One region of the Micromonospora sp. CNZ296 genome, then DNA from elsewhere that is predicted to be linked to it. Evidence: riboswitches for the same ligand, from Rfam matches in the RefSeq annotation. Region 1 holds a riboswitch; each other region holds the start of a gene.
The links. A riboswitch is a leader RNA that binds a small molecule or an ion and turns the genes downstream of it on or off. The one in region 1 is predicted to bind cobalamin.
Positions count from the first base shown of each region.

Region 2: linked by a shared signal. The riboswitch ahead of FB455_RS15340 (peptidase) and the one ahead of FB455_RS04330 (acyl-CoA thioesterase) in region 1 are both predicted to bind cobalamin.
Region 3: linked by a shared signal. The riboswitch ahead of FB455_RS32800 (magnesium chelatase subunit D family protein) and the one ahead of FB455_RS04330 (acyl-CoA thioesterase) in region 1 are both predicted to bind cobalamin.

Region 1 covers NZ_VISW01000002.1:323,695-330,290, forward strand. Annotated here, with positions in the region: gene FB455_RS04320 (PrsW family glutamic-type intramembrane protease) at 1-210, shown strand, start outside; gene FB455_RS04325 (LysE family translocator) at 302-925, opposite strand; gene FB455_RS04330 (acyl-CoA thioesterase) at 929-1,441, opposite strand; cobalamin riboswitch at 1,573-1,779, opposite strand; gene FB455_RS04335 (DM13 domain-containing protein) at 1,810-2,376, opposite strand; gene FB455_RS04340 (response regulator transcription factor) at 2,478-3,176, shown strand; gene FB455_RS04345 (sensor histidine kinase) at 3,185-4,201, shown strand; gene FB455_RS04350 (ABC-F family ATP-binding cassette domain-containing protein) at 4,211-5,848, opposite strand; gene FB455_RS04355 (NACHT domain-containing protein) at 5,967-6,596, opposite strand, start outside.
Region 2 covers NZ_VISW01000008.1:84,097-90,692, reverse strand. Annotated here, with positions in the region: gene FB455_RS15345 (hypothetical protein) at 1-259, opposite strand, end outside; gene FB455_RS15340 (peptidase) at 295-1,338, opposite strand; cobalamin riboswitch at 1,438-1,573, opposite strand; gene FB455_RS15335 (alkaline phosphatase PhoX) at 1,703-2,863, opposite strand; gene FB455_RS15330 (beta-1,3-glucanase family protein) at 3,039-4,631, opposite strand; gene FB455_RS15325 (hypothetical protein) at 4,803-5,243, shown strand; gene FB455_RS34555 (tetratricopeptide repeat protein) at 5,309-5,743, opposite strand; gene FB455_RS34785 (hypothetical protein) at 5,991-6,596, shown strand, end outside.
Region 3 covers NZ_VISW01000036.1:18,429-25,024, reverse strand. Annotated here, with positions in the region: gene cobO (cob(I)yrinic acid a,c-diamide adenosyltransferase) at 1-252, opposite strand, end outside; gene FB455_RS32800 (magnesium chelatase subunit D family protein) at 252-2,234, opposite strand; cobalamin riboswitch at 2,282-2,425, opposite strand; gene FB455_RS32795 (bifunctional cobalt-precorrin-7 (C(5))-methyltransferase/cobalt-precorrin-6B (C(15))-methyltransferase) at 2,480-3,688, shown strand; gene FB455_RS32790 (cobalt-precorrin-4/precorrin-4 C(11)-methyltransferase) at 3,685-4,440, shown strand; gene FB455_RS32785 (precorrin-2 C(20)-methyltransferase) at 4,441-5,943, opposite strand; gene FB455_RS32780 (precorrin-8X methylmutase) at 5,940-6,596, opposite strand, start outside.

The DNA of each region.
Region 1 (6,596 bases):
GCCGCCGTCACGCTGCACACCTGCTGGGACACGTTCGGCACCCAGCCCGCGTACGTGTTCATCGGCGCCGTGTCGCTGGGCTGGGTGCTGCTGCGCCTGCACCTGGACCGCGAGCGGCCGCCCGCGTCCGGGACGCCGGCGGAGCCGAACCGGGACCGGCCTCATGATCATCGCCAGTTCGCCGAGGTGGCGGGGTCGGAGCACTTCTGATGCCGCCACCTCGGCGTGATGGAGTCGATCAACCGGCCCGGGCATTGCCGACCCCCGACCAGCCGACGCCCGCACCGCGCCCCGGTGCGTCTCAGCCGGCGGCCAGCCGGACGCCGAGCGCGACGAAGGCGACAGCGCAGAGCCGGTCGACGCGCCGTGACCAGCGGCTGTCGCCCCACCGCCTGGCGAACCGCCCGGCGCCCACCCCGAGCGCCAGGTCCACGGCGAGTTGCACCGCGACGAACAGCGCCCCGAGCAGCACCAGCTGCGCCGCCACCGGGCCCGCCTCGGGCCGGACGAACTGCGGCAGGAACGCCACACTGAACAGGATCATCTTCGGGTTGAGCAGGTTCGTCAGCAGCCCGCGCCGGAACGCCCGCCCGGCGCCGCCGTCCGGCCGGTCCGCCGGTGCGCCGGGCCGGGCGGTGCCGCGCAGCGCCCGCAGGCCCAGCACGATCAGGTACGCCGCACCGGCCCACCGGATCGCGGTGAACAGCACAGGGGACGCGGCGATCAGCGTGGCGAGCCCGGCCACCACGGCGGCGACGTGCACCGCCTCCCCGGCGGCGACCCCGAGCGCGGCCACCGCGCCCGCCCGTGGGCCGTACCGGCTGGCGTTGGCGAGCACGAACATCATGTCCGGCCCCGGGGTGAGCATGAGCACCACGATGGCGGCCAGGTAACCCGCGAGCGTGGTCGCCGACAGTCCGAGCACCGGTCAGCCCTCCCCGGCGCCGTCGAGCAGCGCCCGGCGCAGCGCCAGCCGGTGTTCGCGCCGGATCTGCGCCTCCCGGTAGCGCCGCCGGTCGCCGTCGGTCTCGGCGTGCAACGGCGGCACCGGCCGGGGCTGCCCGTCGTCGTCCACCGCCACCATCACCAGGTGCGCGGTCGCCACGTCCACCGGCGGCACCGCGCGGTCCCACCGGTCCGCGCTGACCTTCACCGCCACCTCCATCGAGCTGCGGCCGGCCCAGGTGATCCGGGCGTCCACGTGGACCACGTCCCCCACGCGTACCGCCCGCAGGAAGGCGGTCTCGTCGATGGCGGCGGTGACGGCCGGGCCGTCGGAGTGGCGGGCGGCGACCACACCGGCGACCGAGTCGATCAGGTTGAGGATGCGCCCGCCGTGGACCGTGCCCATCAGGTTGGTGTGGTGCTGGTCCATGATCTGCGACAGGGTCAGGTGCGAGGCCGACGGTGGTCGGCCGGTGAGCATGATGGTGTCGGGCACTGTGCGGTTCCGTCCTCGCAGAAGCGGACCGCCGACCGGCCGGGGTGTGCACGTCGAGGACACGCCGACGGCCCTGCGTACGACGTGTCACCCGCCCGACCCACCCGCGAGGTCGACGGCGGCGCGCACCGGTGGTACGCGCGACGCGGGCAGGTCTTCGGACTCGCGGGCGTGACACGAGGTCGCCTACTGGCCGTCGCTTCCCAGGCCGTGGCCCAGTGCTGTTGACGGCTGTCGTTCCCACTCACCGCTGCGGGGCAGTCCCGGATTCCCACCGGGTTCCCTCTTACGACACCCGGCCGTCGCCGACCGGGTGAACCAGCGCTTCCCGCAGCGTAGCCCAGCGTCCGAGGCCGGCGGCACAGGCGTCAGGCCGGCGCCGATCCCGTCACAGCGGCAAGCGGCGCCGCGCCGAACGACACCGCGAACCGCTTGCACCAGATCGACACGCTGCGCAGACCGTCCAGGTCCACCGACGCCGGGATGTCGTACGCCTGGTCGCCGATGTTGCCCTTGAGCCGGCCCAGCTCGACCCAGCGGCCGTCGTCGAACACCTGCCAGCCGGCCCGGCCGGGCAGCACCTTCCGGTCGGTGAGCCACACCCGCAGATCGGGTCCGTCGGAGGTGTCCAGTCCGCGCAGGAGCAGCTGGCGGCGGCCGTCGGCGAGACGGACGAGCTGCGCCCGGCCGGACGTGTCGTGCTCGTGGGTGACGAAGTCACCGGCGGCGAGCACCACGTCGGCGGGCGCCGCGCCGGTCGGCGACGAGCCGGTCGTGCCGGCCGGCGCCGGTGAGGGCTCCGCCACAGTGGGCAGCGTCTCGCGTACCTCGCGGTCGGTCACCAGCCGCCACGGCTGGAACAGGTACAGGCTCACCCCGAGGCCGGTGACGGCCACCACGGCCAGCACCGACGACACCACACGTCTTCTGCCCATGCTCCGACGGTAGGCTCGTAGCCGGCGGAAAGATCTTTCCGTCCGCTTACGGGTCGACCGCGGGCCGCCGCACCGGGACGCCGATGGGTAGCGTCTGGCCCATGGGGCGCTACGTGCTCGTCGTCGACGACGACCGGACGGTGAGCGACGTCGTCCGGCGCTACCTCGAACAGGACGGCTGCCGGGTCCGGTTGTCCTTCGACGGGCCGGACGCGCTCGCCGCGGCCGAGGAGGAGCCACCCGACCTGGTGGTCCTCGACCTGATGATGCCGGGTCTCGACGGCATCGAGGTGTGCCGGCGGCTGCGGCGCCGGCTGCCCGGCCTGCCCGTCGTCATGCTCACCGCGCTCGGGGACGAGGCCGACCGGGTCGCCGGGCTGGAGGTCGGCGCGGACGACTACGTGACCAAGCCGTTCTCGCCCCGTGAACTCGTGCTGCGCATCCGGTCGGTGCTGCGGCGCGCGGCCCCGCAGGACCGGGGACCGACAGGGGTGCTGCGCGACGGCGACCTCACCGCGGACACCGACCGGCGCGTCGCCGAGCGCGGCGGGCAGCCGCTGTCGCTGACCGTACGGGAGTTCGACCTGCTCGCGTTCCTGCTGGCGAACCCGGGACGCGCCTGGTCGCGGGCCGAGCTGCTGGACCGCGTGTGGGGCTGGCGGTTCGGCGACCAGTCCACAGTCACCGTCCACGTCCGGCGGCTGCGGGAGAAGATCGAGGACCACCCGGCGCAGCCGCGCCGCATCGTCACCGTGTGGGGCGTCGGTTACCGGTACGAGCCGTCGGAGGCGTCCCGGTGAACGAACTGATGGTCATCGGGCTCTACGCCCTGCTCGCCGGCGCTGCGGTCGGCGCGCTCGGCGTCGGCGCGCTGCGGCTGGTGCGCCACCGGTCGATCCTCGCGCACATCGCGGTGCTGCTCGCGGTCACCATCGCCTCGGTGACGGCCGGCGTCACCGCCGTCGCCCAGGCCATGTTCCTGTCCGCGCACGACCTCCAGGTCGTCCTCGTCACGGTCGCGGCGTCCGCGGCGCTCAGCCTGGCCGTCGGGGTGGCGTTCGCCCGCCGCCTCGCCCAGGCGGCGGTCTGGGCCGACCAGGCCCGGCAGCGGGAACGGCAGCTGGAGGCCGGCCGCCGCGAGCTGGTCGCGTGGGTCTCCCACGACCTGCGTACGCCGCTGGCCGGGCTGCGGGCGATGGCGGAGGCGCTGGAGGACCGGGTGGTCGACGAGCCGGCGGCGGTGGCCGAGTACCACCGCCGGATCCGGGTCGAGACGGACCGGATGACGCGCCTGGTCGACGACCTGTTCGAGCTGTCCCGGATCACCGCCGGAGCGCTGCGGCCCGCGCTGTCCCCGGTGCCGCTCGGCGACGTGGTCTCCGACGCGATCGCCGCCACCGCGCCGCTGGCCGCCGACCGGCGGGTCCGGGTGCTCGCCCCGGAGACCGGCTGGCCGACCGTCCGGGCCGCCGAGGCCGAACTCGCCCGCGTCGTGACGAACCTGCTGGTCAACTCGGTGCGGTACACGCCACCGGAGGGCACTGTCCGCATCGACGCCGGACGGGACGACGCCGACGCGTGGCTCGCCGTCTCCGACACCTGCGGCGGCATTCCGGAGGCGGACCTGCCCCGGGTGTTCGACGTGGCGTTCCGGGGCACCCGGGCCCGTACCCCCGCACCGGCCGGCGCCGACGAGGCGGCACCGGCCGGCGGCGGGCTGGGTCTGGCGATCGTGCGCGGACTGGTCGAGGCGCACGGCGGGCGGGTGCACGCGCACAACGTGACCGGCGGGTGCCGGTTCGTGGTCCGCCTGCCGGCGGTCTGACCGGGCCGGTCAGCCGGCGTCCGGGGGACCGGTCTCCACCAGGCGCCCGTCCGCCAGGCGCAGCCAGCGGCCGACGTCGATCGCGGCGAGGAACCGCTCGTCGTGGCTGACCACCAGCAGCGCGCCCCGGTAGGCGTGCAGCGCGCTCTCCAACTGCCCGACGCTGACCAGGTCGAGGTTGTTCGTCGGCTCGTCGAGCAGCAGGAGCTGCGGGGCCGGTTCGGCGCCAAGCACGCACGCGAGCGTGGCGCGCAGCCGCTCCCCGCCGGAGAGCACCCCGACCGGAAGGTGCGCGCGCGGGCCGCGGAACAGGAAGCGGGCGAGCAGGTTCATCCGTTGCGCGTCAGGGGCCTGCGGCGCGAACGCGGCCAGGTTCTCCGCCACGGTACGGTCCAGGTCCAGCAGGTCCAGCCGCTGCGACAGGTACGCGATCCGGCCGTCCGCGCGGGTGATCCGGCCGCTCTCCGGCTCCAGGTCGCCGTCGATCAGGCGGAGCAGCGTGGACTTGCCCGCGCCGTTGTCGCCGAGCAGGGCGATCCGCTCCGGACCGCGGATCGTCAGGTCGACACCGTCGGCGGCGAACAGCGACCGCTCACCGTGCCGGACCCGGACCCGTTCGGCGGTCAGCAGCGTGCGTCCGGCCGGGACGGTGGTGGCGGGCAGCTCCACCGTGATCGTCTTCTCGTTGCGCAGCGCCCGCTCGGCCTCGTCCAGCCGTGCCCGGGCGTCGTCGACCCGCCCGGAGTGCATCTCGTTCGCCTTGCCCGCCGCCACCTGCGCGTCCCGCTTCAAGCCGCCGGCGACGATCCTCGCCAGACCCGCGTTCTTCAGGTTCCGGGCGGCGTTGCCGGCTCGCCGGGCCGCCCGTTCGCGGGCCTCCTGCAACTCCCGCTTCTCCCGCTTGAGGTCCTGTTCGGCGCTGCGGACGTTCTTCTCCGCCACCTCCTGCGCGGCCCGCACGGCCGCCTCGTACGAGGTGAAGTCGCCGCCGTGGAAGCGCATCTCACCGCGATCGAGTTCGGCGATGCGGTCCATCCGGTCCAGCAGAGCCCGGTCGTGACTGACCAGCAGCAGACAGCCGTGCCACTGTTCCAGCACGTCGTAGAGCCGGTGCCGGGCGCCCAGGTCGAGGTTGTTCGTCGGCTCGTCCAGCAGCAGCACGTCGGGCTGCTTGAGCAGTTGCGCCGCCAGGCCGAGGGAGACCACCTGCCCACCGCTGAGCGTGCCCAGGCGCCTGTCGAAGGCGAGGCCGCCGAGGCCGAGCCGGTCGAGTTGCGCGCGCGTGCGCTCCTCGATGTCCCAGTCGGCGCCGATGGTGGTGAAGTGCCTCTCGTCGGCGTCGCCGGCCTCGATGGCGTGCAGCGCCGCGATCAGCGGTGCGATCTCCAGGACCTCGGCCACGGTGAGGTCGGCGGCCAGCGGCAGGCTCTGCGGGAGGTAGCCCAGCACGCCGTCGACGGTCACCGACCCGGCGGCCGGGCGGTACTCGCCGGCGATCAGCTTGAGCAGCGTGCTCTTGCCGGCGCCGTTCGGCGCGACCAGTCCGGTCCGGCCGCCGCCGAGGGTGAAGGAGAGGTTCTGGAAGACCGGGGTGTCGTCCGGCCAGGAGAAGGTCAGGTTCGAGCAGACGACGAAGGAATCGGACATCAGGAAGACGACCTCGAAGATGAGGGCGGGCGGACCTCAGCCGCCCGGCGGGGGACACGGTCTCGGGGTACGACGACACGACCACGGCGCTCGCCTGCGGTCGGTCACATGTCCGGTCTCACCCGGAGATGTCGTCGTCACCCGCCATGTCTGGTCTCCCTGCCTGCCTGATCGCCACTGGATCACTCCGGTCCACCGTAGCACCGGCGGCGGTCGCCAGGCGGTCCTGCAGACGGGCGTGCCGGAACTGGTAGACCGGCCCCACCGTGCGCAGCACCGACCGGCGGTGCGCGTCGTCGAGGAACCGGAGCAGCCGCAGCGGCGCCACCCCGGTACGGCGCAGCTCGACCATGACGAGCAGGGCGCGCCAGGTCTGCGAGGACGTCACGCCGAGCAGGAAGCCGCCGACGATGCCACAGGCGATGCCACCTTCCGCCGACCCGGCGAGCCGCCCCACCAGGCCACCCAGGACACCGAGCACGGACCCGAGCCAGAGGCCGCCGCCCACCGCGGACCACAGGTCCCGCCGCCAGGACAGCCGCGACGACACCGGGTCGTCCTCGCCCGCCGAGCCGGCCATCGCCAGGTACAGGCCCAGGGAGAGGCAACCGAGAAAACCGGTCGCGGTGAAGGCGAGGAAGACCGGGAAGGCCCGGCCGGACCCGATGCCTGTGACATCGGCGCACGCGGCGACGAGGAGCCCGAAGAAGCCCAGGAACAACGCACCGGTGAGCCCGGCGCCGAGCAC
Region 2 (6,596 bases), on a different contig from region 1:
GGGCGGTGCCGGTGACTGTGAAGCCGGCGGCCTGGAGCGCGGCCAGGCCGGTGGCCGGATCGCCCGGCGCACAGGCGACCTGGACGCCGCCGCCGAGCGCGGCGAAGTCGACGACCACAGTGACTCCCGAGGTGCCGGTGCAGGCGGCGGCGTGCGCCGCCCGGGGCGCGGGTTCGACTGCGGTCAGCGCGACGCCGGCGACGACGGCGGCCAGCAGGCCGGCCAGCCAGGTGCGGACTGTGGAACGGTGACGGAACACGGATCCTCCTATGATCGGGTGCGCGGCGAAGGGGTTCACGGGCAGGCGAGTGCCGGTGCGCCGGGGTCGGCGCCGGCGGCGGACAGACGGGCGTACCCGATCCCGGTTAGACCGAGGACGGCCTGGGCGGTCGCCCGGGGTGCGGTGGCCGGGTCGAAGCCGCCGCCGTCGAAGTCGACAGCGCCCCGGTCGGCCGGCGCCCCGGCGCAGCCGACCTGGAGTCCGGCGAGGAATGCCCGGGCCCGCGCCCAGGCCGGCAGCCGGTGGCCGTCGCGCAGGGCCTGCGCGGCGAGGCCGGTGCTGTTGGCGTTCGGCGTGCCGCCCGCGTTGGCGAAGCCGCCGTCGGCGCGCTGAACGGACACCAGCCAGCGCAGCCCGGCGGCGGCGTCGGCCGGACGGTCCGCGGCGCGCAGCGCCTGTGCCGCGAGCGCGGTGGCGTCCACGTCGGACGTGCAGACCGGTTGCGCGGGCAGCAGCGGGTAACCGCCGTCCGGGCACCGGGTGCCGGCGAGCCAGGCGGCCGCCGCCGGTGGCGCCCCGGCCGCCGTACGGTCCAGCGCCAGCAGCGCGAAGGATTGGCTGAACGCGTTGCTGTAGTCGCCGTACGCGGACCGGTCGCTGAACCTGCCGGCCGGCGTCTGGAGCGAGCGCAGCCGGGCGATCAGGTCCACCCCGCCGACGTCGGCCGGGTCGCCGCCGCGCACCTGCACGGCGAGGGCGAGCTTGGCGGTCGCACCCGCGTACGCCTCGGAGACGCCGTCGCCGAGGTAGCCGTCGCGGATGTCCGGCCGGGTGACCCAGGCCAGCGCGTCGGCGCCGTGGTCGTCGGCGACGCCGGTGGCGGCGAAGGCGAACACGGCGTCGAGGGTCAGCCCCTGGTCGGGGTACACGACACCGTCGAAGACCGCCTCGAAGCGTTCGCCGTCGACGAGTTGCCGGGCGAGCCAGCCGCCGGCGGCCTCCGGGCGGGTGAGGGCGGCGCGCTCGGGGGCGGCGACGGCGGGTGTGGTGAGGGTGAGAGCGGCGAGTACGCCGCAGAGGAGCGCGAGCAGGCGGTGCCGGCTTCGGCGGACGACCATCGGAAGCGCCTTTCCGGCCCGGCGGTCGTCGAAAGCCCGGACGACCGCGGCAACGCCGCGTCGACCGGGACTCCGACCCGTGGGCCACGACGGGTGGGGAGCGGATACACGCGTACGACGGGTATTCGGGCTCGCCGCCGCAGATCTCTCTGGGCGGCCTACCGTTGCGGGCCAGCGCCGGATTTCGACCGGTCTTCCCCCGCACGTACACGCGGTGGTTCAGTTGTCGCGACAGTCTGCTGTGGCCGGAGCGCCGATGTCAATGCGCCAGGAACCGGACACGTGCCGTGACGGCCGGCAGGACGCCCGGTGAAGACCGGGCGTCCTCGACCGCGTGGTCACTGTCAGCGGGGCCGGGAGCCGGTCATCGGCGGAACGGTCCGGTGACGCAGTAGGTGATGCCGCCGGAGGACGAGCCGGTCGTGCCGCGTTGCGACGAGAAGTACAGCCGGTCCCCCGCCGGGGTGAACGCCGGCCCGGTGATCTCCGAACCGCTCTGTCCGGTGATCCGCAGGAAGACCGAGATCTTGTCGTCGGGCGTGATCATGCAGATCTCCATGTTCCCGCCGTCCTCCGCGACGTACAGGTCACCGGCAGTGGACCCGGTGATGTTGTCGACCCCGGTCAGCGGAGGGGTGCCCGGACTGACCAGGTTGTCGTCGTAGGCGAGCTCGTACGTGCCGGCGGCCAGGTTGACCTGCCACACGCGGTTGTCGCCCTTCGTGGTGAACCAGACGGTGTCATCCGCGTAGTGACAGCCCTCGCCGCCGTTGAACGTCTTCGCGCCGGACACCTGCTGCCGGGTCGGGGTGGGCGAGCCGTCCGGGTCGGGCACCGTGGCCCAGGTGAACGTGCCGGAGGTCGCCGTACCGGCGCGGAAGACCTGGAGGGTTCCGGCGGAGAGGTCGCCCCAGGTGGTCGGCACGAACCGGTAGAACTTGCCGTCGGTCTCGTCCTCGGTCAGGTAGACGACCCGGCGGACCGGGTCGGCCGCGGCCGCCTCGTGCTTGAACCGGCCCAGCGCGGGACGCGCCACGGCGGTCCCGCCGAGGGGGTACGTCTCGAAGACCCGGCCCAGGGACACCTCCTCGCAGGAGAGCCAGGTGTTCCACGGTGTCTTGCCCCCGGCGCAGTTGTTGTTGGTTCCGGAGAGGATCCGCGACGCCCCGACCACGGTGCCGCTGGAGTCGAAGACGAGGCGTGAGGCACCGCCGCCCGCACCGGCTGACACCTCGGAGTTCGACACGTAGATCCAGCCGGTGCCGTTCGGGAACACGGCGCCACCGTCCGGAGCGTCGTGCCAGGTGTACGACGTCCCCGGCACCGTCCGACGGGATCGTGCGACGATCGAGCTGGTGAAGCCGGCCGGCAACTGGATGCCGTTGGCGTCGGCGGGCTGGAGCCCACCGTAGGGGCCCGCCGCGTTCTGCGCCGGGGCTCCGTACGCCGCCGACCACGCGGTGAACGGCAGCGCGACAGCGCCCGCACCGACGACAGTGGCCCGCAGCATTGCTCGACGATCCATGGAACCTCCTCGGTAGGTTCCCCAGATCTGACCGGGCGGAGCTTACGCACATCGATCTGTTGGATGAACGTCGATGGACGCCTCGGTGCGCGGCGTCGTGTCGGCCGTCTCGTCCGTCGCCTGCCGGTGACGGGAGCGACTCGCGGTCGGCCCCCGCCACCGTTCGCATGGCTGGTCAGCCCTTGCGCCACTTCTGGTTGGCCGTGCCCCCGCAGTCCCAGAGCTGGAGCCTCGCGCCGTCGTTGCCGTTCCAGTCCTTGATGTCGACGCACTTGCCGGCCTGGAGGTTGACCAGGTCTCCGGCCGCGTTCAGGGTGAACTGCTGGGCGCCGGTGCCGTTGCAGGTGTAGAGCTGCACCGCCGCCCCGTTCGCGGTGGACCCGGCGTCGACGTCCATGCACTTGTTGTTCTGGCTCTTGAGCGCCGTGCCGCTGAACGTCCACTTCTGCGCGTTGGTGTTGTTGCAGTTCCACATCTGCAACGGCGCGCGGTCGACGAAGTTGGAGCTCGGCACGTCGATGCACTTGTTGTTCCAGTTGCTGACCACTGGCACCCCGGTGGTCGGGGTGCCGCCGCCACCGCCGGTGAACGGGCTGAGGATCAGTCCGGCCGAACGGGGATCGCCGTCGTGCACCAGCGACTCGAATCCACCGACGTCGTCGAAGGCGAACGCGTACGCCCGGCCGTCGGTCATGTTGGCGTGGATCAGGCGTGCGTACTGGTTGGTGGGGTTGCTGCGGTAGAAGTCGGCGGCGTTCGTGCTGGGCTGGGTGTCGACGGTGCCGAGCGTGCCTCGGTTGAGGGCGGCGCAGAGCGTACGCGAGATCGGGCCGACCACCTGGTCGTTCGGCGCGGGCAGGTCGCCGTCACAGCCCCAGACGCTGGCCGAGGAGGGCCGGTTGAAGGAGGCGACGACCTGGCCGCTGCCGTTGGTGAAGGTCATGGTGTTGCCCGAGGTGCGGCCGTAGTACCGGATGGCCGGCTGGTCGGCGAAGGGCGCCACGGTCAGGGTCTTCGTGGTGTACGCGTTCCACGCGGAGGCGATGTACGAGTCCAGGTACGTGGTGCTGAGCAGGCCGGCCCCGGCCGCCTTGCCCGGAGCCAGGACGCGTAGCACGGTCCCGTCGGAGCGGGTGTGGACGGTGCCGGCCCAGCCCGGCTGCGCCCGGATCCCGTCGATCACCGCGTTGCGTCCGTTGGCCACCACGTCGCCGGTGCGCTTGGTGACGCCGTTGGCGCCGGTCACGGTGACCGCGTGCGGGATCGCGAACATGTCGACCTGGGAGCTGTTGAGCCACAGCCCGGAGTCGTTGTAGGTGAACTCGCTCCAGTCGAAGAGGATGTCGCGGTTCGCGTCACCGGCCGCCCAGGGCGCGGGCTGCACCAGTCCGTCCGGGGTGAGGAAGAACTTGAGCTTCTGCCCGAGGGAGAAGTAGGCCCGGCCGGAGAAGCCGCGGGGGAACTGGATCGTGGTGCTGCCGCCGTTGCCGGGGCCCGGGATGGAGACGTCCGGCGCGGGTGACGGCGGGAGCTGCCCGCCGGTCCACGGCACGAAGGTGCCGCCGGAGGTGACGTAGCCGAGCCGGCCGGAGGACAGCTGGACGCCGATGACGTAGAGGTGGACCGGGTCGCTGCGGCCGGTGGTGTTGGTGACGGTGACCGGCAGCAACGCCGGTCCGACCGCCTGGGCGGGCGTGGCGACGACAGCGCCGGTGAGCCCGGCGAGCAGGGCGGACGCGGCGGCGAGCAGCCTTCTTCGGAGACGCATGGGGACACCTCGCGGGAGACAGGGGGACGGGAGAGCGCTCTCTCAGCAGGGTCCAATTGTCAATATTGTTTGTCAATAGGTGGTTGCCTATGGACCAGGGCCACGGCGAAGGTCATCGGTTGATTAAGATCCACTACGGAACAGTCGACTGTGGATTGGGTAGGTAGGTACATGAAACGCATGCTTTCGGCGCTGACGGCGCTGGTGACCGTCGCGGCGGGCCTGACTGTCGGCGCCCCCGCCGCCCAGGCGGCCGGCTCCTGCTCGGGGACCATCACCTACAGCCAGGTGCAGTCGTCCGGGCTCGGTGAACTGGTGATCTACTACAACAGCAGCAACGGGGGCACCAACAGCGCCTGCTTCTACCACCGCGGCGCGGCGTACGGGAGGTCGGCGCCCACCTTCGTGCAGATCTACCGCTGCGCGGAGCGGTCGGGCGAGGGCGCGCACTGCACCCGGTCGGGCGGCGCGGACACCAATTCCGGTGACTTCAGCTATTACGCCGGCCCGGTCGCCGTCACCGGTACGGCGAACTACTGCGTCGAGGCGGTCGGCTACATCGGATGGGCCGGTGAGCGCCACCAGATCTACAGCCGCCGCCAGGGCTGCTGAACCCGCTCCCCTCCCCCGGACCGGGGCCGGCGCACGATGAGCGCCGGCTCCCCGGCCGGGCCGGGTCAGACGGCCAGCGCCCGGCGGCACCTGGTGAGTTCCGTGCGCAGATCCCGGCGCAGGGCCCGGTCCAGGCCGGGCTGGGCGAGCGCCTGGGCGAAGTCGCGGGCCGCCTCGTCCCACCGGCCCAGCCGGGCCAGGGCCGTACCCCGGTTGTAGCGCGGCACGGGGGCCTCCGACAGCGCCACCGCCCGGTCCAGGTCGGCGAGCGCGGCGGCCACGTCGCCGCGCTCGAACCGGGCGGCGGCCCGGTTCGTCCACGCCTCCACCAGTTCGGGGTCCCCGTTCAAGGCCCGGGTGAGCAGTTCGTCGGCCTCGGCGGGCCGGCCGCGCTCGGCGAGGACCAGGCCCAGGGTGCACAGCAGCGCGGGCTCCTGCGGAGCGCCGGCCAGCCCGGCCCGCGCACCCGCCTCGGCGGCATCCAGCGCGCCGCGCTCCACGCAGGTTGACCAGGGCGATCCGGGCGTCGAGGTGCCCCGGTTCGATGGCGAGCACCCGCTCCAGGTCGGCGCGCGCCCGCTCGGGGCGGCCCCGCTCCTGCTGGAGCACGGCCCGGTTGTAGTACGCCTCGGGCAGGTGCGGTCCCAGCCGGATGGCGGCGTCGTAGTCCCTGATCGCGGCTCGGGTCCGGCCCGCCGCCCGGTGGAGGGCGGCGCGGTCCACGTAGTACTCGCAGTTGTCGGGGTCGTGGGCGATCACGGTGTCCAGATCGGCCAGCGCCCGCGCCGGGTCGCCCAGCGCGAGGTGAACCTGCGCCCGGTTGTGGCGCAGCCGGGCCAGGTCCTGCGGGCGTTCGCCGGGGCCGAGCGCGGCCGTCAGCCGGGTCAGCCCGTCGTCGACGAGCCGCAGCGCGCGGTCGGGCCGGCCGGCCCGGCTGTCCAGCAGCGCCAGGCCCTGCTCGTAGAAGACCGTCGACAGCAGCCGCCGGCGTGGGTCGGCCAGTTCGGCGGCGAGGCGCAGCGCCACCTCCAGCCAGTGCCGGGCCAGCGCCGGGTCCTGGTCGGCCGCCGGCAGGTGCCGGGCGTGCAGCATGGCGGTGGCGTACGCCGCCGACATAGTGATCTTCGGGTCGTCGGTGACGGCCCGCGCCTCGTCGTAGAGGTCGAGCGCCTCGGCGGCCCGGTTCAGGGCCGCCAGGGCGGTGGCCAGGCCGGTGGTGAACGCCCACCAGTGCCGCAGGTCGCCGTCGGGGGTGACCGCCGCCCGCCCGCGCCGGGCGACCCGGGCCGCGTGGTGGTAGTAGCCGCGGGCCAGGCTGTCGCCCAGTGCCCGTCGCAGCGCCTGCGGGGTGCG
Region 3 (6,596 bases), on a different contig from region 1:
TTCGCCGGTCTGCTCGTGCAGCAGCCCGAGCCTCTCCAGGACGGTCTGCTCCCCGATGCGCCACTTGGCCGACTTCACGAACTGGAACACCCCGATGTCCCAGCCCTGGTTCCAAGCGCGCATCGCCATACCGAAGGCGGCGGTCGACTTGCCCTTGCCGTTTCCGGTGTGGACCATCAGCAGCGGCCGGTTGCGCCGCTGGCGGGTGGTGCTGCCGTCGTCCGGGACGGTGAGCGGCTTACCCTGCGGCATCAGGCCACCCCCGCCCGCGGAGCGGTCGCCGTGCGAACGACCCCGGTGAGCCCGTCGGCGGTCACTTCACCGAGCGGCACGTGCTCGGCCCTCAGATGAGTGGCAAGCCGGGCGGCGAGGCCGAGCCGGAATCGTCCGGTCTCGCAGTCCACGACGACGACCTGGACACCGCTGGTGGCGAGCGCGGCGGCGGCGCGGTGGGCACGACCCAGCGGGTCCGGGCCGGAGGTGGCGCGGCCGTCGGTCACCACGACGAGCAGGGGCCGGCGGGACGGGTCGCGCAGCGCCTCCCGGCGCAGCACCTCCCCACTGCGTTCCAGGCCCTCCGCGAGCGGGGTCCGGCCACCGGCCGGTAGGTCGGCCAGGCGGCGGGAGGCGACGTCGACCGAGCCGGTCGGTGGCAGGACGACCTCGGCGGTGTGCCGGCGGAACGTCACCAGTGCGACCTTGTCCCGGCGGCGGTAGGCGTCCAGCAGCAGCGACAGCACAGCGGTCTTGACCTGCTCCATGCGGCGGCGGGCCGCCATCGAACCGGACGCGTCCACGCACAGCAGCACGAGGTTCGACTCGCGCCCGACGGTCTCGGCCCGGCGCAGGTCGCCGGGCACGAGCGCGAGGCCGCGACCGCCGGTCAAGCCACCCCGGGAATGCTGATGCGGCGCCGCCGCGGTGATGGTGCCCGGCAGGTGCAGCCGGCCGTCGCCGGACGTGCGCCGCCGCTGCCCGGCGACACGGCCCTGCGGTGTTCGTGCCCGGGACCGCCGGCCGGCCTGACCGTCGCCGGTTCCTTTCACGACCAGCAAGCGGGCACGTGCGGGCTCGCCCGCGGATGCCATCGATGTGGCGGCCTGCCGTTCGGGCTCCGGTACGGGCGGGCTCTCGCCGGGAGAGCCGGGCACGTCCCCGGCCGATCCGTCGTGCCCGGTGTCGTCGGGCAGACCGCCGCCGGGACCGTCGGGTCCGGGGTCGGGGTCGTTGTGGCCGAGTAGGTCGTCCAGGCGGTCCTGGTCCAGGCCGGGCTCGTCGAAGGGGTTGCGGCGGCGGCGGTGCGGCAGCGCGAGACGGGCGGCGATGCGGATGTCCTCGAGTGTCACTCGCGTACGTCCCCGCCAGGCCGCGTGCGCCGCGGCGGCGCGAGCGGTGACGAGGTCCGCACGCAGGCCGTCCACGTCGAACGCGGCGCACAGCTCGGCGATCCTGGTCAGCGTCTCGTCGTCGAGCACGACACCGGCCAGCGAGCGCCGGGCGGCGGCCAGCCGGGTGCGCAGGGCTTCCTGCTCGCCGGCCCAGCGTGTGGCGAAGCCCTCCGGGTCGGCGTCGAATGCGAGCCGGCGGCGGACCGCCTGCACCCGCAGGACGGGGTCACGCGGGGCGGCGACCTCGACCGTCAGGCCGAACCGGTCGAGCAGCTGCGGGCGCAGTTCGCCCTCCTCCGGGTTCATCGTGCCGATCAACACGAACCGGGAGGCATGCTCGACCGAGACACCGTCGCGTTCGACGCTGACCCGGCCGGTCGCCGCGGCGTCGAGCAGCAGGTCGACCAGGTGGTCCGGCAGCAGGTTGACCTCGTCGACGTACAGCAGGCCACGATGGGCCCGGGCCAGCAGGCCAGGCTCGAACGCGACGACGCCGTCTCGCAGCGCGGCATCGAGCTTCAGCGATCCGGTCACCCGGTCGTCGCCGGCTCCGACGGGTAGTTCGACGAGGCGTACCGGCCGTTCGACGACGGGCGTGGGCACGTCGAACGGCCCGTCGGGGCAGACCGCCGAGGGATCGTCCGGGTCGATGGAGAACCGGTCGCCCGCATAGACCCGTACCGCCGGGAGCACCTCGGCGAGGCCGCGCACGGTAGTGGTCTTGGCAGTGCCCTTCTCCCCGCGGATCAGGACACCGCCGATGAGCGGATCGATCGCGACCAGGGTGAGGGCGAGAGTCATGTCGTCGGCGCCGACGACGGCACAAAAGGGGTACTGCGCTGGCATGTAGGGCTCCCGCTCGATCTGCCATGGCGGTCCACGACGCGGCATGCGCCGTGGATCGGATCGAGGCCGGTCTTCGGACTTCCCAGGTCAATGCCTGGATCACCGCAGCGGGCCCTGTGCCGGATTCTCACCGGCTTCCCAGATTCTCCCCGCGACCACGGTCGTGGGGCACCTCGAACCTGTGCATCACCATAGACGCCCCGGTGGCCGGGGCAAGGGCCGGTGGGCGGCTAGGGTGCATCTCCATGGAGGAGCGGGTGACCGTGGTGGGGATCGGGGCTGACGGGTGGGTGGGTCTGCCGGAGCCGTCCCGGGCGCTGGTGCGGGCGGCCGCGACGCTGCTCGGCGGGCGGCGGCACCTCGAGGCGGTGCCGCCCGTCGACGGCCAGCAGCGCGTGGCGTGGCCGTCGCCGCTGCGGGACAATCTGCCAGGTGTGCTCGCCTCCGCGCGAGGGCCGGTTGTCGTGCTGGCCTCCGGCGACCCGCTCGTGTCGGGTATCGGCACGACGCTGCTGGACGTCCTGGGCCCGGAGCGCGTGACGATCGTGCCCGGGGTCTCCTCGGTAGCCCTCGCCCGAGCACGTCTCGGATGGCCGGCCGAGTCCGTCACCACGGTCAGCCTGGTCGGCCGGGACCTACGGCTGATCGTGCCTGCGCTCTCGGCCGGGCGCCGGCTGCTCGTGCTGTCCAGCGACGAGACGACACCCGCGGCCGTGGCCGCGGTGCTGACCGGGCTCGGTTGGGGGCAGTCCAGGCTGGTCGTGCTCGGTGACCTCGGTGCCGCCGGTGAGTCGTGTACCGCGACCACCGCGGCCGGGTGGGACCTGAACGACGTGCCGCGGTTGAACGTTCTCGCTGTCGAAGCTCGCGGTGCCGGTCCGGGCTGGGCCTCGGGCGGCGTGTTGCCCGACGACGCGTTCGAGCACGGCGGGCAGATCACCAAACGTGACCTGCGGGCCAGTGCCCTGGCCCGGCTCGCGCCCGCGCCCGGTCAGCTGCTGTGGGACGTCGGCGCCGGCAGCGGCTCGATCGGTGTGGAGTGGATGCGGGCCTGGCCGACGGCACGGACGATCGCGGTGGAGCCCCGCTCCGACCGGGCCGCGCTGGTGCACCGCAACGCCGCTGCCCTCGGCGTGCCGGGTCTGTGTCTGGTCGAGGGTTCGGCGCCCGGGGCCCTGTCCGGCCTGGACCGTCCCGACGCGGTGTTCGTCGGCGGCGGGGCCACCGTCCCCGGCGTGCTGGACACCTGCTGGGATGCGCTCGGCGCCGGTGGACGGCTCGTCGTGCACGGTGTCACCGCCGAGACCGAGGCGGTGCTGCTGGAGCAGCACAGCCGGCGCGGCGGTGAACTCGTCCGCCTGCACGTCGAACGCGCCGAACCGCTCGGCGGCTTCACCGGCTGGACGCCCGCACGGGCAGTCAGCCAGTGGTCCATCGTCAAGGGAGATTCATGACCGTCCATTTCGTCGGGGCCGGGCCCGGCGCCGCCGACCTGCTCACCCTCCGCGCGGTACGCCTGCTCGAGTCCGCCGACGTGTGCCTGTACCCGGGCACGTACCTCGACGCCGAGGTGCTGGAGCACTGCCGTGACGACGCCCGGCTGATCGACACCCAGCACCTCGACCTGGACCAGATCACCACGCACCTGGTCCAGGCACACGCCGACGGGTCCGAGGTCGTACGGCTGTGCTCCGGTGACCCGTCGCTGTACTCGGCGGTGCACGAGCAGGCACGCCGGCTCGACGCCGCCCGGGTCCCGTGGGACGTCACGCCCGGCGTGCCGGCCTATGCGGCTGCTGCCGCCGCCGTCGGCGCCGAGCTGACCGTCCCGGAGCTGGCCCAGTCGGTCGTGCTCACCCGCGCGCAGGCCCGGTCCACGGTCATGCCGTCGGGAGAGAAGCTCGCCGCGTTCGCCGCGACCGGCGCGACGCTCGCCCTGCACCTGGCGGTCACGCGTACCCGCGAGCTGGCCGCCGAACTGGCTGGCTACTACGGCCACGACTGCCCCATAGTCGTGGTGCACCGGGTGTCGCAGCCGCAGGAGCTCATCCTGCGCGGCACGCTGGCCGACATCGGCGGCCGGGTCGAGCAGGCCGGTCTGCGACAGGCAGCGGTCATCCTGGTCGGCCCGGCGCTGGCCGGGGACGTCCGTGGCGGCGAGTCGTTCCTCTACTCGGCCGGTCGCGAGCGCCGCGTGCGCGGCTGATCAGGGCACGAAGCGCGGGCTCCAGACACGTCCGGCCGCGGTGACTCGCGTCGCCGAGGCGCCGATGATCAACAGGCATTTCATGTCGATGCTGCCAGGGTCCAGTTCGCCGAGCGAGGTGACGGTGAGGCTCTCCCCGGCCCGGCCGATGTCGCGGCCCACGACCACGACCGTCCGGGGGGACTTGTGCTCCAGCAGCACGGCCCGGGCCTGCGCGACCTGTTCGGTGCGTGAGCGTGAGCGCGGGTTGTAGAGGGCCAGCACCAAATCCGCCTCGGCGACAGCGCGCAGCCGCTTGACCACGACCTCCCACGGCTTGAGCCGGTCCGACAGGCTCATCACCGCGAAATCGGCCCCGATCGGCGCGCCCGCGCGCGCCGCGACCGCCTGGACGGCGGAGATCCCGGGTACGACACGGATGGCGACGCCGGCGTAGCGGGGGTCCTCCGCGGCCTCGAACACCGCCGACGCCATGCCGAAGACGCCCGCGTCACCGCCGGAGACGACCGCGACGCGCTCACCGGCGAGCGCCAGTTCGAGCGCCTGCCGGGCCCGCTCGAGCTCGACCGTGTTGCCGGAGGCGTGGCGGACGAGTCCGGGGCGCTGCGCGACGCGCTGGACGTACGGGCCGTAGCCGACGACGTGGCCGACCTCGGCGAGCACCTGCGACGCCTCGGGGGAGAGCCACCGATCGGGACCGGGGCCGAGGCCCACGACGACGACCTCGGCGCCGGGATAAGGTTCGGTGACCCTGGTGGCCGGGAGGTCGTAACGGGCCACTCCGGGCCGGGTGTCGCCGGGGACCAGCACGATCGAGAAGTACGGCACCGTGGCGGGGTCCACGTCGGCGACAGGCAGTACCCGCTCGGCGGTCATCGACGCCCGTTCGACGTACCAGGAGCCCTCGACGCGCCCGGCCTGCTCGAGCGCCGAGCGGACCTTGGTGAACGTCCGGCCCAGCTTCATGATCACCGCCCCGTCGGTGTCGGCGAGACGCCGGGCCAGCTCGGGCTCGGGCAACGTTCCCGGCAGCACGGTCAGCACGTCGGTCTGCCGGACCAGCGGCAGGGCGGTGGTGGCGGTGGCGGCGGCGAAGGCGGGCACACCGGCGACGACCTGCGTGTCGAACTCGCCGGCGAGCCGGTCGTGCAGGTACATGAACGAGCCGTAGAGCATCGGGTCGCCCTCGGCCAGCACGACCACGTCGCGGCCCGCACGAAGGTGGGCCCGCAGCCGCTCGGCGGCTTCGGCGTAGAAGTCGGCCATCGCCCCGGCGTACCCGCCCGGGTGCTCGGTGCTCTGGGTCGTCACCGGATAGACCAGCGCCTCCTCGATCACGTCGTCCGGGAACAGGCCGGCAGCGATGCGGCGCGCGTTGGACTGTTTGCCGACACCCTGGTGGTAGGCGATGACCTGGGCCGCGCCGATCAGCCGGGCGGCTTTGAGCGTGATCAGTTCGGGATCACCCGGGCCGACCCCGACGCCGGACAGCCGCCCGGTCACTCCGCCTCCCGGGCGAGGGCGTTGAGCGCGGAGGCGGCCATCGCCGAGCCGCCCCGGCGCCCGGTCACCACGAGATAGGGCACGTCGAGGCCGGGGGCGTCGGTGGCGAGGTCGATGAGCGCCTGCTTGGACTCGGCGGCGCCGATGAATCCCACCGGCGTACCGATGATCGCAGCTGGTCGTGGCGCGCCGTCGCGCAGCATCTCCAGCAGGTGGAACAGGGCCGTGGGGGCGTTGCCGAAGGCGACGACCGCGCCGGCGAGGTGGTCGGTCCACAGCGACACCGCCGCCGCCGACCGGGTCGTTGCCCACCGGTGGGCAAGCGCCGGGACCTCGGGTTCGTGCAGAAAGCAGCGGACCTCGTTGTCACGGGGCAGGCGGGCGCGGGTAACGCCGGCGGCGACCATGTGCGCGTCGGTCAGGATCGGCGCCCCCGCCTCCAGCGCCCCGCGGGCGGCGGCCACCAGGCCGGGGTGGATCACCAGGTTGCGGGTGAGGTCGGTCTGGCCGCATGCGTGGATCATCCGCACCGCGACCTTCTCGGCGTCGGCCGGCACACCCGAAAGATCGGCCTCGGCACGGATGGTGGCGAACGAGGCGTCGTAGATCGCCGCGCCGTCGGTGACGTAGTCGTAGCGGCGTGCCGGTGTGGT